DNA from 2 places in the Mesorhizobium sp. YR577 genome. Region 1 is predicted to be linked to the other one. Evidence: riboswitches for the same ligand, from Rfam matches in the RefSeq annotation. Region 1 holds a riboswitch; the other holds the start of a gene.
The links. Region 1 has a riboswitch for cobalamin ahead of BM413_RS16615 (CbtB domain-containing protein). Riboswitches for the same ligand answer to the same signal wherever they lie in the genome.
Positions count from the first base shown of each region.

Region 2: it holds a riboswitch for cobalamin, as region 1 does, so the genes downstream of both, bluB (5,6-dimethylbenzimidazole synthase) here and BM413_RS16615 (CbtB domain-containing protein) in region 1, are expected to answer to the same signal.

Region 1 covers NZ_FPBI01000010.1:215,357-220,836, forward strand. Annotated here, with positions in the region: gene BM413_RS16600 (aldo/keto reductase) at 32-862, shown strand; gene BM413_RS16605 (MFS transporter) at 999-2,198, shown strand; gene BM413_RS16610 (aromatic ring-hydroxylating oxygenase subunit alpha) at 2,167-3,366, opposite strand; cobalamin riboswitch at 3,509-3,703, shown strand; gene BM413_RS16615 (CbtB domain-containing protein) at 3,740-3,919, shown strand; gene BM413_RS16620 (CbtA family protein) at 3,935-4,696, shown strand; gene cobU (bifunctional adenosylcobinamide kinase/adenosylcobinamide-phosphate guanylyltransferase) at 4,689-5,204, shown strand; gene cobO (cob(I)yrinic acid a,c-diamide adenosyltransferase) at 5,206-5,480, shown strand, end outside.
Region 2 covers NZ_FPBI01000008.1:33,520-38,999, reverse strand. Annotated here, with positions in the region: gene dxs (1-deoxy-D-xylulose-5-phosphate synthase) at 1-126, opposite strand, end outside; gene BM413_RS13065 (pirin family protein) at 233-1,153, opposite strand; gene BM413_RS13060 (DUF2277 domain-containing protein) at 1,283-1,555, opposite strand; gene BM413_RS13055 (exodeoxyribonuclease VII small subunit) at 1,627-1,878, opposite strand; gene BM413_RS13050 (histone deacetylase family protein) at 1,882-2,808, opposite strand; cobalamin riboswitch at 2,931-3,115, shown strand; gene bluB (5,6-dimethylbenzimidazole synthase) at 3,163-3,885, shown strand; gene BM413_RS13040 (TetR/AcrR family transcriptional regulator) at 3,895-4,494, opposite strand; gene BM413_RS13035 (MFS transporter) at 4,611-5,480, shown strand, end outside.

The sequences.
Region 1 (5,480 bases):
TGACGACGAAAGAATGGAATTGGAGGATGCAATGCACAGCGTAAACGCCAATGGCGCGCAAATTCCCGCGCTCGGTCTCGGAACATGGACGCTTTCAGGCGACGACTGTGCCGAACTGGTGTTGCGCGCGCTGTCGGTCGGCTATCGCCATATCGACACGGCAGCTGCTTACGGCAACGAGAAGGATGTCGGCGTCGGCCTTCGTGCTTCGGACGTTGCGCGCGACGATGTTTTCGTGACGACGAAGGTGTGGTGGACGGACATCGCGCCGGGAGATCTGGAGCGCTCGACTGAGGCCAGCCTGAAGCATCTCGGCCTTGATCAGGTCGACCTGCTGCTGATCCACTGGCCGAACCCGAAGATTCCGCTGGCAGGTTCCATCAAGGCGCTGAACGCTATGAAGCGCACCGGCCTTGCGCGCCATATCGGCGTGTCGAATTTCCCGACCGCATTGCTCTCGCAGGCGATCGCGCTTTCGGAGGAACCGCTGGTTGCCAATCAGGTCGAGAACCATCCCTATCTCGACCAGCGGAAGGTCTATCGCCTGTGCCGCGACAACGGCATGGCGCTGGTTTCCTATTGCCCACTCTATCGCGGCGGCGACCTGTTTTCGGAAAACGCGATCCGCGATGCCGCTGCCCGTCACGGCAGGACGCCGGGCCAGATCGTGCTGCGCTGGCATGTTCAGCAGGAGGGCGTGGTTGCCATTCCACGCACCACGAAAATCGAGCGCCTGTCGGAAAACATCGCCATCTTCGACTTTGCCCTGTCGGACGAGGAGATGGCGGCGATCTCCGCGCTGACTGGCCGCAACGCGCGTCTTTGCGATTTCGGGTTTTCGCCGGAATGGGACGCCGCCTAGAGTTAGCGAGCGATCTCTTAGGCCACAGCCGGAAAGACGATATCCAACCGGCTTTTGCGACGATGGCAGGTCGGTTTCCTGCTATCGGCGGTGTGATTGCGCCTGCAAATCTGCCGGCAAATGATCCGGGGCAGGAATGGTCACGCAGGTAAGGCATCCGATCTGGCTTCCCGCCGTAAAGCCGGCGGGCGCGCGAACCTTTGCCACGCTCTATGCGCTGGAATCCTTTGCGCGCGCGTCAATCGCCAGCGTCGTTCCGATCCAGGCCTACGAACTCCTGCAGAACAAGCAGACTGTCTCTCTGCTCTACACGCTCGTTGCCTTCATCGGCCTTTCGGCAACGCTGTTCATGCCGATGCTGATCGGGCGTTTTTCGCGGCGCTGGATTTATACGACAGGCGTGGTGCTGCTCGCCGTCGGTTCGCTGCTGTTCATGACGCATTCGCTGCCGGGGCAGATGTTCGGCATGCTGGCCCGCGTCATGGGGGCGAGCGCGCTGGCGATCACGCTCAACCTCTACATCATGGACCACATCCGCAAGACGGACATCATGCAGGCCGAATCGCTGCGCATGGCGGCATCGATGATCGCCTGGACCGGCGGGCCGACGCTTGGCGTCTTTCTTTACACGCGCTACGGAATCTTCGTGACGCATGGCGTGGTGGTTGCCTTCGCGACGGCGCTGCTCGTCACCTTCTGGTACTTCCGCCTCGGCGACAATGCGCTGATCCGGCCGGGCAAGACGCGGCCGGCCAATCCGCTCAAGAATATCGGCCGCTTCGTCGCCCAGCCGCGGCTGCGGCTGGCCTGGGTTATCGCTTTCGGCCGCTCATGCTTCTGGACGACGTTCTTCGTCTACGGCCCGATCCTGATGGTGGTAACGGGGCAGGGCGAACTGGCCGGCGGCCTTCTGGTTTCGGCAGGAAACGCCCTTCTGTTCGCGGCCATCTACTGGGGCAGGGCTGGCCGGCGCTTCGGCGCACGAAACATCATGACGTTTGCCTTTTTCGGCATGAGCACGGCGCTGCTGCTGGCAGGCCTTGGCGGCGAGCGATTGCCGCTGGTCACCGGCTGCTTCCTGCTGTTCGGCGCGCTGTTTGCGGTGGCGCTCGATGCGCTCGGCTCCACGGCCTTCATGCGCGCGGTGCGCACCTATGAGCGGCCGCAGATGACCGCCGTTTACCGCACCTATCTCGACCTGTCGGAGCTTCTGCCGCCGCTGGTCTACTCGGTTGTGCTTGCCTTCTTCGGCCTTGGCGCGGTGTTCGTCACGCTCGGCGTCTTCACGGCCATCTGCGGCTTGATCACCTGGCGTTTTCTGCCGAAGTCGATGTGAGCGCCTGCGCATGCTGGCCGCGCACCCATTGATGAAAGCGCTGAAGCTCATATTCCTCCGGCATCAGCACGCCCGCCTCGTGGCGCAACGAATGCAGGCCTCTCTGGTTGATCTCGCAAATGGCTGCGTCCTCCTCCAGCACCTGGATGCCGAACCTGACGATGTTTTCGAGATCCGTCCCGCCTGACGTCAGCGCCTCAGGCAGGAACAGCCATTCCGCCACCAGTTCCGTCTGTTCCGGTCCCAGCGGCACCAGCCGCACGGTGCGGACATAATCGACATGGCCGACGACGAACATCGACGGCAGATGCGCGGCATAGGTCTGCCCGGCCCTGCGCTCGGCCTCTGTCAGTTTCGGAAAAGCCGGGCCATGAACGCGCCCGTCCTCAGACCACGTCTCGGCGCCGGCCCGCAGGCCGCCGGAATATTCGGGCGCATCATTGTCGGCATGAAGCGCCCATTCCGGATCGTCGTGTCGCGCCATCAGGCCGCGGCCATAGATCGGCACGAGATGCGACAGGGATTTATGGACGCCCGGGCAATGCAGGCACTCGTTGAAGTTTTCCCAAAAGATTTTCCAGTTGCAGTTCATCACCTTGCGAAAGGCATGGCCGGTGACGAGGTCTTCCAGCGGCCAGTTGCTAACCTCGGCGGAGCCGGCATCGAAAACATCTGCAGCCGAGCCTTGCACATCTTCGGCCAGATTGACGAAGACGAAGCCACGCCAGACCGACAGCGCCACGGGATAGAGCGGGTAGTCGGCCTTGTCGAAACCTTCGGGCAGCGATTTCGACGGCACGCGCACGAGATCGCCGCGCAACGAATAGGACCAGGCGTGATAGGGGCAGGTGAGCAGCCGAGCCTTCAGCCTGCCTTCGCTCTCGCCGCAAAGCTGCGAGCCGCGATGGCGACAGGTGTTGTGGAAAGCGCGCAGCACGCCGGTCTCGTCGCGGATGATGAGGATTTCCTGCGTGCCGAGTTTGAACACACGATAAGCCAGCGGCTGGGCGACATCGGCCTCGCGGCAGGCCATGATCCAGTTGCGATACCAGATCGCGTCGAGATCGCGCTGATATTCGGCGTCGCTCCAATAGGCGCGGGACGGAAGCGTCACCTCCGCCGTTCGAAGGCCGTTATAGGCTTCGCTTTCCGCTGGGCCTGCCGTCATCGCGCTGTCCTCCGGTGGGGTCAGCGGATACCTGTACGGAAAATTTGTCAATTCCGGCGACAGTTGCCCGATCGTCAAATTACGACCTTTCCGGCAGGAAAAAGGGCGGGAAATTGGTTTGCCGGGCGGCGGGTTTATCCTTATAGTCGCCGCTGTCGTCGGTTCCGCGAGGAATCAATAGGGAATGCGGTGCGGGCAAAATCTGCCCAAAGCCGCGGCTGCCCCCGCAACTGTGCGCGGCGAGCTCTCCCCAGATGCCACTGAGAATTTTCTCGGGAAGGCGGGGAAGGGTGCCGACCCGCAAGCCAGGAGACCTGCCGGCGACATTGGAAACTCTAGGTGCCCTCGGGTGGAGGGTGAAAGGTATTTGGAAATGAACACGGTTTCTTCGTCGCTCGGCGCAACAGCAGGTTTGGCCTCGCGCTCGATGCAGTTGGCAATGGCCGGTCTGCTCGGCCTCTTCGTTATCGGCTTCGTCGGCTTCTCGCATATGGAAGTCGTCCATAATGCCGGCCACGACTATCGCCACTCGATGGCGTTTCCCTGCCACTAACGAAGGACCGCTCCCATGACATTGTTTCGTAACGTCGTGTTCATCGCGGCGATCGCAGGGCTATTGTCCGGCATCGTCATGACGGCCATGCAGGCCTATGCGACCGTTCCGCTGATCCTGAAGGCGGAAACCTTCGAGAACGCCGGAGGCGGCCACGAGCACGCTGCTCCTGCCGCCGATAATGCGCAAACCGTGGCACCGACGGCTGAGGCCGCAGCACCTGCCCACGAGCATGACGAAGAAGGCTGGGCGCCGGCGGACGGTTTCGAGCGCTTCGCCTTCACAGCGCTTGCCAACATCGTCACCGGTATCGGCTTTGCGCTGGTTCTGGTGGCCGCTTCGGAACTCGCCGGTGGCATCCCCAACTGGCGCCAGGGCATTTTCTGGGGTTTTGCCGGCTTTGCCGTGTTCACGCTGGCGCCGGGCCTCGGCCTGCCGCCGGAACTGCCGGCCATGCCTGCGGCCGATCTTGCCGCCCGTCAGGTCTGGTGGATCGGTACGGTGGTTGCTACTGCCGCCGGCCTTGGCCTGATCGCCTTCCGCTCGTCGCTGGTGTTTTCGCTGATCGGCGTTGCGCTGATGGTCGCGCCGCATCTGCTTGGCGCGCCGCAGCCGGCAAGCCACGAATCGCCGATCCCGCCGGACCTGCATCACCAGTTCGTGGTCGCCGTAACCGTGACGAACCTGATCTTCTGGGTCGTGCTGGGTGCTGCCGTCGGCGTCATTCGCGGACGCTTCACCGGAACGGCGACAAGCCTGCGCGACAGCTTTGCCTGACGCCACTTCGCTGATCCTCCTGCTCGGCGGTGCGCGCTCGGGAAAGAGCGCGCATGCCGAGCGGTTGGCTACCGCATTCCCTGCGCCCTGGACCTATATCGCCACGGCGCAGGCTTTCGACGACGAGATGGTCGAGCGCATCGCGCTCCACCGCACCCGCCGCGCCGAAGGCTGGCAGACGGTCGACGCGCCGCTCGACCTTGCCGATGCCATTGCCGATGTGCCGGATGAACAGCCCTTGCTGGTCGATTGCCTGACGCTCTGGCTTTCCAATCATTTGCTGGCCGATCATGATCTGGAACGCGAAAGCGAAAGGCTGGAGGCCGTTTTGGCCAGGCCGCGCGGTCCGTGGTTCGTCGTCGCCAACGAGGTCGGGCTCGGCATCGTGCCGGACAACGCGCTCGCGCGGAAATTCCGCGATGCCGCCGGCCGGCTCAATCAAAGGATCGCTGCCCGCGCCGACCGTGTATTCTTCATGGTCGCGGGTCTGCCGATGCAGGTGAAATGAGATGAAAGAAATCGACGAAAAGGAAGCCGAGCGCCACAAGGCCAAGATGGCCAAGCGCAAGGCGGTGCAGGACGCCGAGGTGGCCGAGAAGACGGTTACCGAAAAGGGACTGCTGATCGTCAACACCGGCCCCGGCAAGGGCAAGACGACAGCCGCCTTCGGGCTGGCGCTGCGCATGCTCGGCTATGGCAAGCGCGTCGGCGTGGTGCAATTCGTCAAGGGCGCCTGGCACACCGGCGAGAAGGATGCCTTCGCCACCTTCGGCGGCCGCATGGT
Region 2 (5,480 bases), on a different contig from region 1:
AACGGCGTCGATCAATTCGGCGCGCAACTCCGAAGCGAGCTGTGGCAGGTCGCTTTCGGGCAGCAGCTTGAGGTCCGCGGGAATGCGGACCTTGTCCAGCAGCGGCGTCTTAGGTGGCAAAGTCACGAGGTCGAAGCCTGTCTGTAATCCATTTAGTCTACAGATTGGAGATAGAGCGTCGGCTCCGGAAAGTAAATGTGCGGTGATGACGCGTATCCCAGCGTCATAAGCATCAACTTTCAGGCAAAGGTATGAATTCCTTGTCGTCGCCTGGCACGATGTCGAAGCGGCCGGTCTTCCATTCCTGCTTGGCCTGCTCGATTCGTTCCTTGGAGGACGAGACGAAATTCCACCAGATATGGCGCGGCGAACCGAGCGAAGCACCGCCGAACAGCATGAAATGGGCGCCATTTTCCGCCGAAACCACGATCTCGTCGCCCGGCTTCAGCACCAGCAGCCGGTTTTCGGGAAAACGGTCGCCGGAAATCACAATGCTGCCGTCAAGCACATAGATGGCGCGTTCCTCGGCGTCGGCGGGAATGCTGTAGCTGGCGCCGGGGGCGAGGCGGATATCGGCGTAGAGCGTGTCGTGATAGGTCGTCACCGGCGCGCGCATGCCTTCAAGCTCGCCGATCACCACCCGCCCGGTCACGCCCTCGGCGCTGAATTCGGGCAGCGTGGCGCTTGCGGTATTCTCGAAGACGGGCGCGATTTCCTCCTTGTGGTCGGGCAGCGCGATCCAGGTCTGCAGGCCCGAAACCGACATCGGCGCACCGCGCATTTCCTCGGGCGTGCGCTCGGAGTGGACGATGCCGCGCCCGGCGGTCATCAGGTTCACGTCACCGGGCGAGATCACCATTTCCGTGCCGAGCGAATCGCGGTGCCTGATCTTGCCATCGAACAGATAGGTGACGGTCGAAAGACCGATATGCGGATGCGGGCGCACGTCGAGCGCCTTGCCTGCGCGCAGGATGGCCGGCCCCATGCGGTCGAAGAAGATGAACGGTCCGACCAGCCTGCGCTTTGCCGTCGGTAGTGCGCGCCGCACCTCGAAGCCACCGATGTCCTTGGCGTTGGGAATGACCATCAGCTCGATGGCATCGCAGGAGAAGGCGTCGCCCGGTTCGGGATCGCGTGCGGGAAAAAAGCTCATGGGACACTCCGGTCTGCGGTTGCGTTCAACCTTATGCAGAGAGGCTACGCCCCAAGCGCGACAATCGAAAGTCCCATACCGGAGACGGTATGTTCAATCGCTGAGCCTAGAACAGGCGCACGACAAGCGTCATGCGTTTGCAAAACGCAGCGCCGAACGGGCCTTCGCCTTGGCGGCTTCTTCCTCGCGGTTGCGCGGATGCTGGTGCGTTTCCATCGAATGCAGCAGTTCGTGCGCCGCCTCCGCTATCTGATCGACGGCGCGGTTGAAGGCTTCCTCGTTCTTCTTGGAAGGTTTCGTCGTACCGCTCAGCTTGCGGACGAACTGAAGTGCTGCGTCGCGGATCTCGTCATGCGTCGCCGGTGGCTCGAAATTGAACAACGTCTTGATATTGCGGCACATCGTCAGCTCCCGGATTTTCCATCGACCCTTTGTCTGCTTCATAACTGGGCGCGAGGTGCCGCGACGTCAAGTCATTCGCCGTCGAGCGGCTCCGTGCCCACCGGCTTGCCGTCGCGCGACAGGCGGATCTTCTCGACCTTGTCTTCGGCGGCCTTGAGCAGCCGGTCGCAATGGGTCTTCAGCGCTTCGCCGCGCTCATAGATCTTGATCGACTGGTCGAGCGGCACGTCGCCGCGCTCCAGATCGTCGACGATCTTTTCCAGCGCCTCCAGCGCCTGCTCGAAGCTCATCGCCTTGATTTCTTCACTCGGCTCGGTAGCCATTCCTTATCCTTTCATCAGGCGCTTTACATGCGCCGCGACCGAGAACGACAGGCCCTCGAGGTCGTATCCGCCTTCCAGCAGGCTGACGAGCCGGTTGCTCGCATGGCGCGTGGCGCGGTCCATGAGTTCGCCGGTCGCCCAGTCGAAATCGTCTTCGGTCAGGTTGATCTCGGCCAGCGGGTCGCGGTGATGCGCATCGAAACCGGCCGAAATGATGATCAGGTCCGGCGCGAAATCGTCGATCGCCGAAAACACGCGCGAACGCATCGCTTCGCGAAAAATGTCGCTGCCGGTCTGCGGTGCCAGCGGCGCGTTGACGATGTTGCCGGCGCCCGTCTCGTTCTTCGCGCCGGTGCCGGGGTAAAGCGGCATCTGGTGCGTCGAGCAGTAGAGCACCGACGGGTCGTCCCAGAAAATGTCCTGCGTGCCGTTGCCGTGGTGCACGTCCCAGTCGACGATGGCGACGCGCTCGGCGCCGTGCTTCTTCTGTGCATAGCGCGCGGCGATCGCGGCATTGTTGAACAGGCAGAAGCCCATCGCCGTGGTCTTTTCGGCATGGTGCCCCGGCGGGCGGCTGGCGACGAAGACATTGTCGGCCTTGCCGGAAAACACGTCGTCCACAGCCGCGTTCGCCGCACCTATCGCCGTCAGCGCCGCGATCCAGCTTTTGGGGCTGGCGGAGGTGTCGGCATCGATGGAACGGATACCCTCTTGCGGGATAGCCGCGCGCACTTTTTCGACATGGCTTTCCGGGTGGGCGTAAAGAATCGTCGCCTCGTCGCCCTCCGGTGCCTCGACTCGGTCGAGTGCGGCAAAGGCCTCGTCTTCCAGCACGCGCGCGATTGCACGCAGGCGGTCCGGGCGCTCCGGGTGGCCGGGCGGCGTCAGATGCTCGAGATAGATCGGATGTGAATAGAGACGCGTCGTCATGCAAACATCCTATCAGGAAAGACCGTGCCGCCGCCATGCGTCGGCGCCGGAAGCCTGGGGAAAATCCTCTTTGCGAAATCATAGGTCGGCATCGGGGGATGTTTTTGCAAGCGTTGCGCGCTAAGTCTTCGGCACTGTCAGGTGCCTGCCGCAAGGTGGGAGAATCGGGAACACGGTGAAAATCCGTGGCGTGCCCAACGCTGTAAGGGGAACCGCACCGGCAAATGCCACTGTTCGTTTGAACGGGAAGGCGCCGGACGCGGGATGAACCCAAGCCAGAAGACCGGCCCGGCAGAAATAGTCATCCGCGTGGACAGGCGGAGCGACATTTTTTCGATCGCAAGGGGAAATGCGATGAATGCTGTCCGCAACCGCGCCTGCCGTGAAAATGCCTTCGAAGAAGCCGAGCGCGATGCCGTCTACCGCGCCATCTTCACCCGCCGCGACGTGCGCAGCCATTTTCGTCCCGACCCGATAGACGATACGGTGCTGGCCCGGCTGCTGCTCGCCGCCCACCACGCGCCCTCCGTCGGCTTCATGCAGCCCTGGAACTTCATCGTCGTCCGCGACATGCAGCGCCGGCAGGCCGTGCGCGACCTTTTCCTCGCCGCCCGCGAGCAGGAACTGCCTAATATCGCCGAGGAGCGGCAGGCGCTCTACCGCAAGCTGAAACTAGAAGGCATATGCGAAAGCGCGTTGAACCTCTGCATCACCTGCGACCGCTCTCGCTCGAAGGGTTCGCCGCTCGGCCGCTGGCACAATCCCGAGATGGACATCTACAGCACGGTTTGCGCCGTGCAGAATTTCTGGCTGGCGGCGCGCACTGAGGGCATCGGCGTCGGGTGGGTCAGCATCATCGACGTGGACGCTTTGAAACGCGTGCTGAACATTCCCGGCCACGTCGTCCCGATCGCCTATCTCTGCGTCGGCCATGTCTCGGAATTCGCGCCGCGACCCGACCTCGAGCGAAACGGCTGGGGCAGCCGCCTGCCGCTTTCCGATCTGATCATGAGCGAGATCTTCGGCGGCGAAGGCGAAGACGCGCTGAAGGACATCGCCAACGACGTGCCCCGTTAACGCGCCCTCTCAGCCCTTGTCGACCAGCAGCCCGTTAAGCAAGGTCTTGAAGGCCGAGACGGCTTTGCGTGAGGTTTCCTCGGGATCATCGGAATTCGCGATCCTCTGCGATGCCTGGCTGCTCGCGCCATTGATCAGCCGCGCCGCGGTGCCCGGGTCGAGATCGGGAACGACAATCCCCTCTTCCTGCAGCTGGGTCAGATTTTCCGTCATCGAGGCTTCGCAGGCGCTGGCGTTCGGCCATTGCGACGGATCACCCAGCACGGCAGGGGCGTCGCGGAACAGGATGCGCTGGATTTCCGGATCGAGTGCCAGTTCGATGTAGCTGGTGCATTCGTCGACGAAATGCTGCCAGCGCGTCGGCGCCTTTTCCGCGATTTCGCGCACCCGCACCGCCATCTCGCCGTCGATCTCGGCAATAACGGCCTGGAGCAGGCCCTTCTTGTCGCCGAAGTGATGATAGAGCGCGCCGCGGGTCAGGCCGGCTGCGGCGGTGAAATCGTCCATCGAGGCTTCCGCATAGCCGACCGTGCCGAAAGCATGACGCGCAGCCTCCACCAACTTGGCGCGCGTTTCGGCGATCATCTCCTTGCGTGGTTTATGCGCCATCAAATCTCCTTCGCATACGATGCGTATATTATTTGACATACGCGACGTATGCAACTATCTAGATTGCATACGCCACGTATGTAAGTGGTGCCCCTCTGGAAATCCAGGAGCATTCGATGTCCAACCCCTATAGCGAGATATTCAAGGCGCCGGGAGCCAAAGGCTTCGCTGCCGCCGGTTTTATTGCGCGGCTGCCAATCGCCATGGCGCCGATCGGCATCGTCGCCATGCTGTCGCAGACCCATGGCGAATACTGGCTGGCGGGTGCCGTCTCTGCAACCTATGCGCTGACCAATGCCGTCTTCGCCCCTCAGATCTCGCGGCTGGTCGATCGCTTCGGCCAGACAAGGGTACTCGTTCCAACAACGATCATCTCGGTGATCGCTTTCGCAGCACTGCTTGTCGCCACCAACCAGAACTGGCCGATCTGGACGCTGTTCGTGTCGGCGTTTGTGGCCGCGGCAATGCCCAGCATGCCGGCAATGGTGCGGGCGCGCTGGTCCGAGATTTTCCACGACCGTCCTGAACTCAACACCGCCTTCGCCTTCGAATCGGCGGCGGACGAACTCGTCTATATCGCCGGCGCGTCGCTGTCGGTGGGCCTCAGCGTGGCCCTGTTCCCGGAAGCGGGCATGCTGGCGAGCACGCTGTTCCTCGCATTCGGATCGGCGGCCTTCATCCTGCAACATTCGACGGAACCCGGAATCAGGCCGCTGGACCATGGTGGCGGCGGCTCGGCGATCCGGCAGCGGCCGGTTCAGATCATCACCTTTGCCCTGATCTTCATCGGCGCGATCTTCGCGACCGCTGAAGTCAGCGCGGTGGCGATCACCAAGGAACTCGGCCAGCCGAGCGCTGCAAGCCTTGTCATCGGCGTCTATGCCGTCGGCTCCTTCGTGGTCGGCCTGATCATCGGCGCGCTGAACCTGAAAATGCCGTTGCAACGCCAGTTGGCCATCGCGGTCGCCATCATTGCGCTGACGACA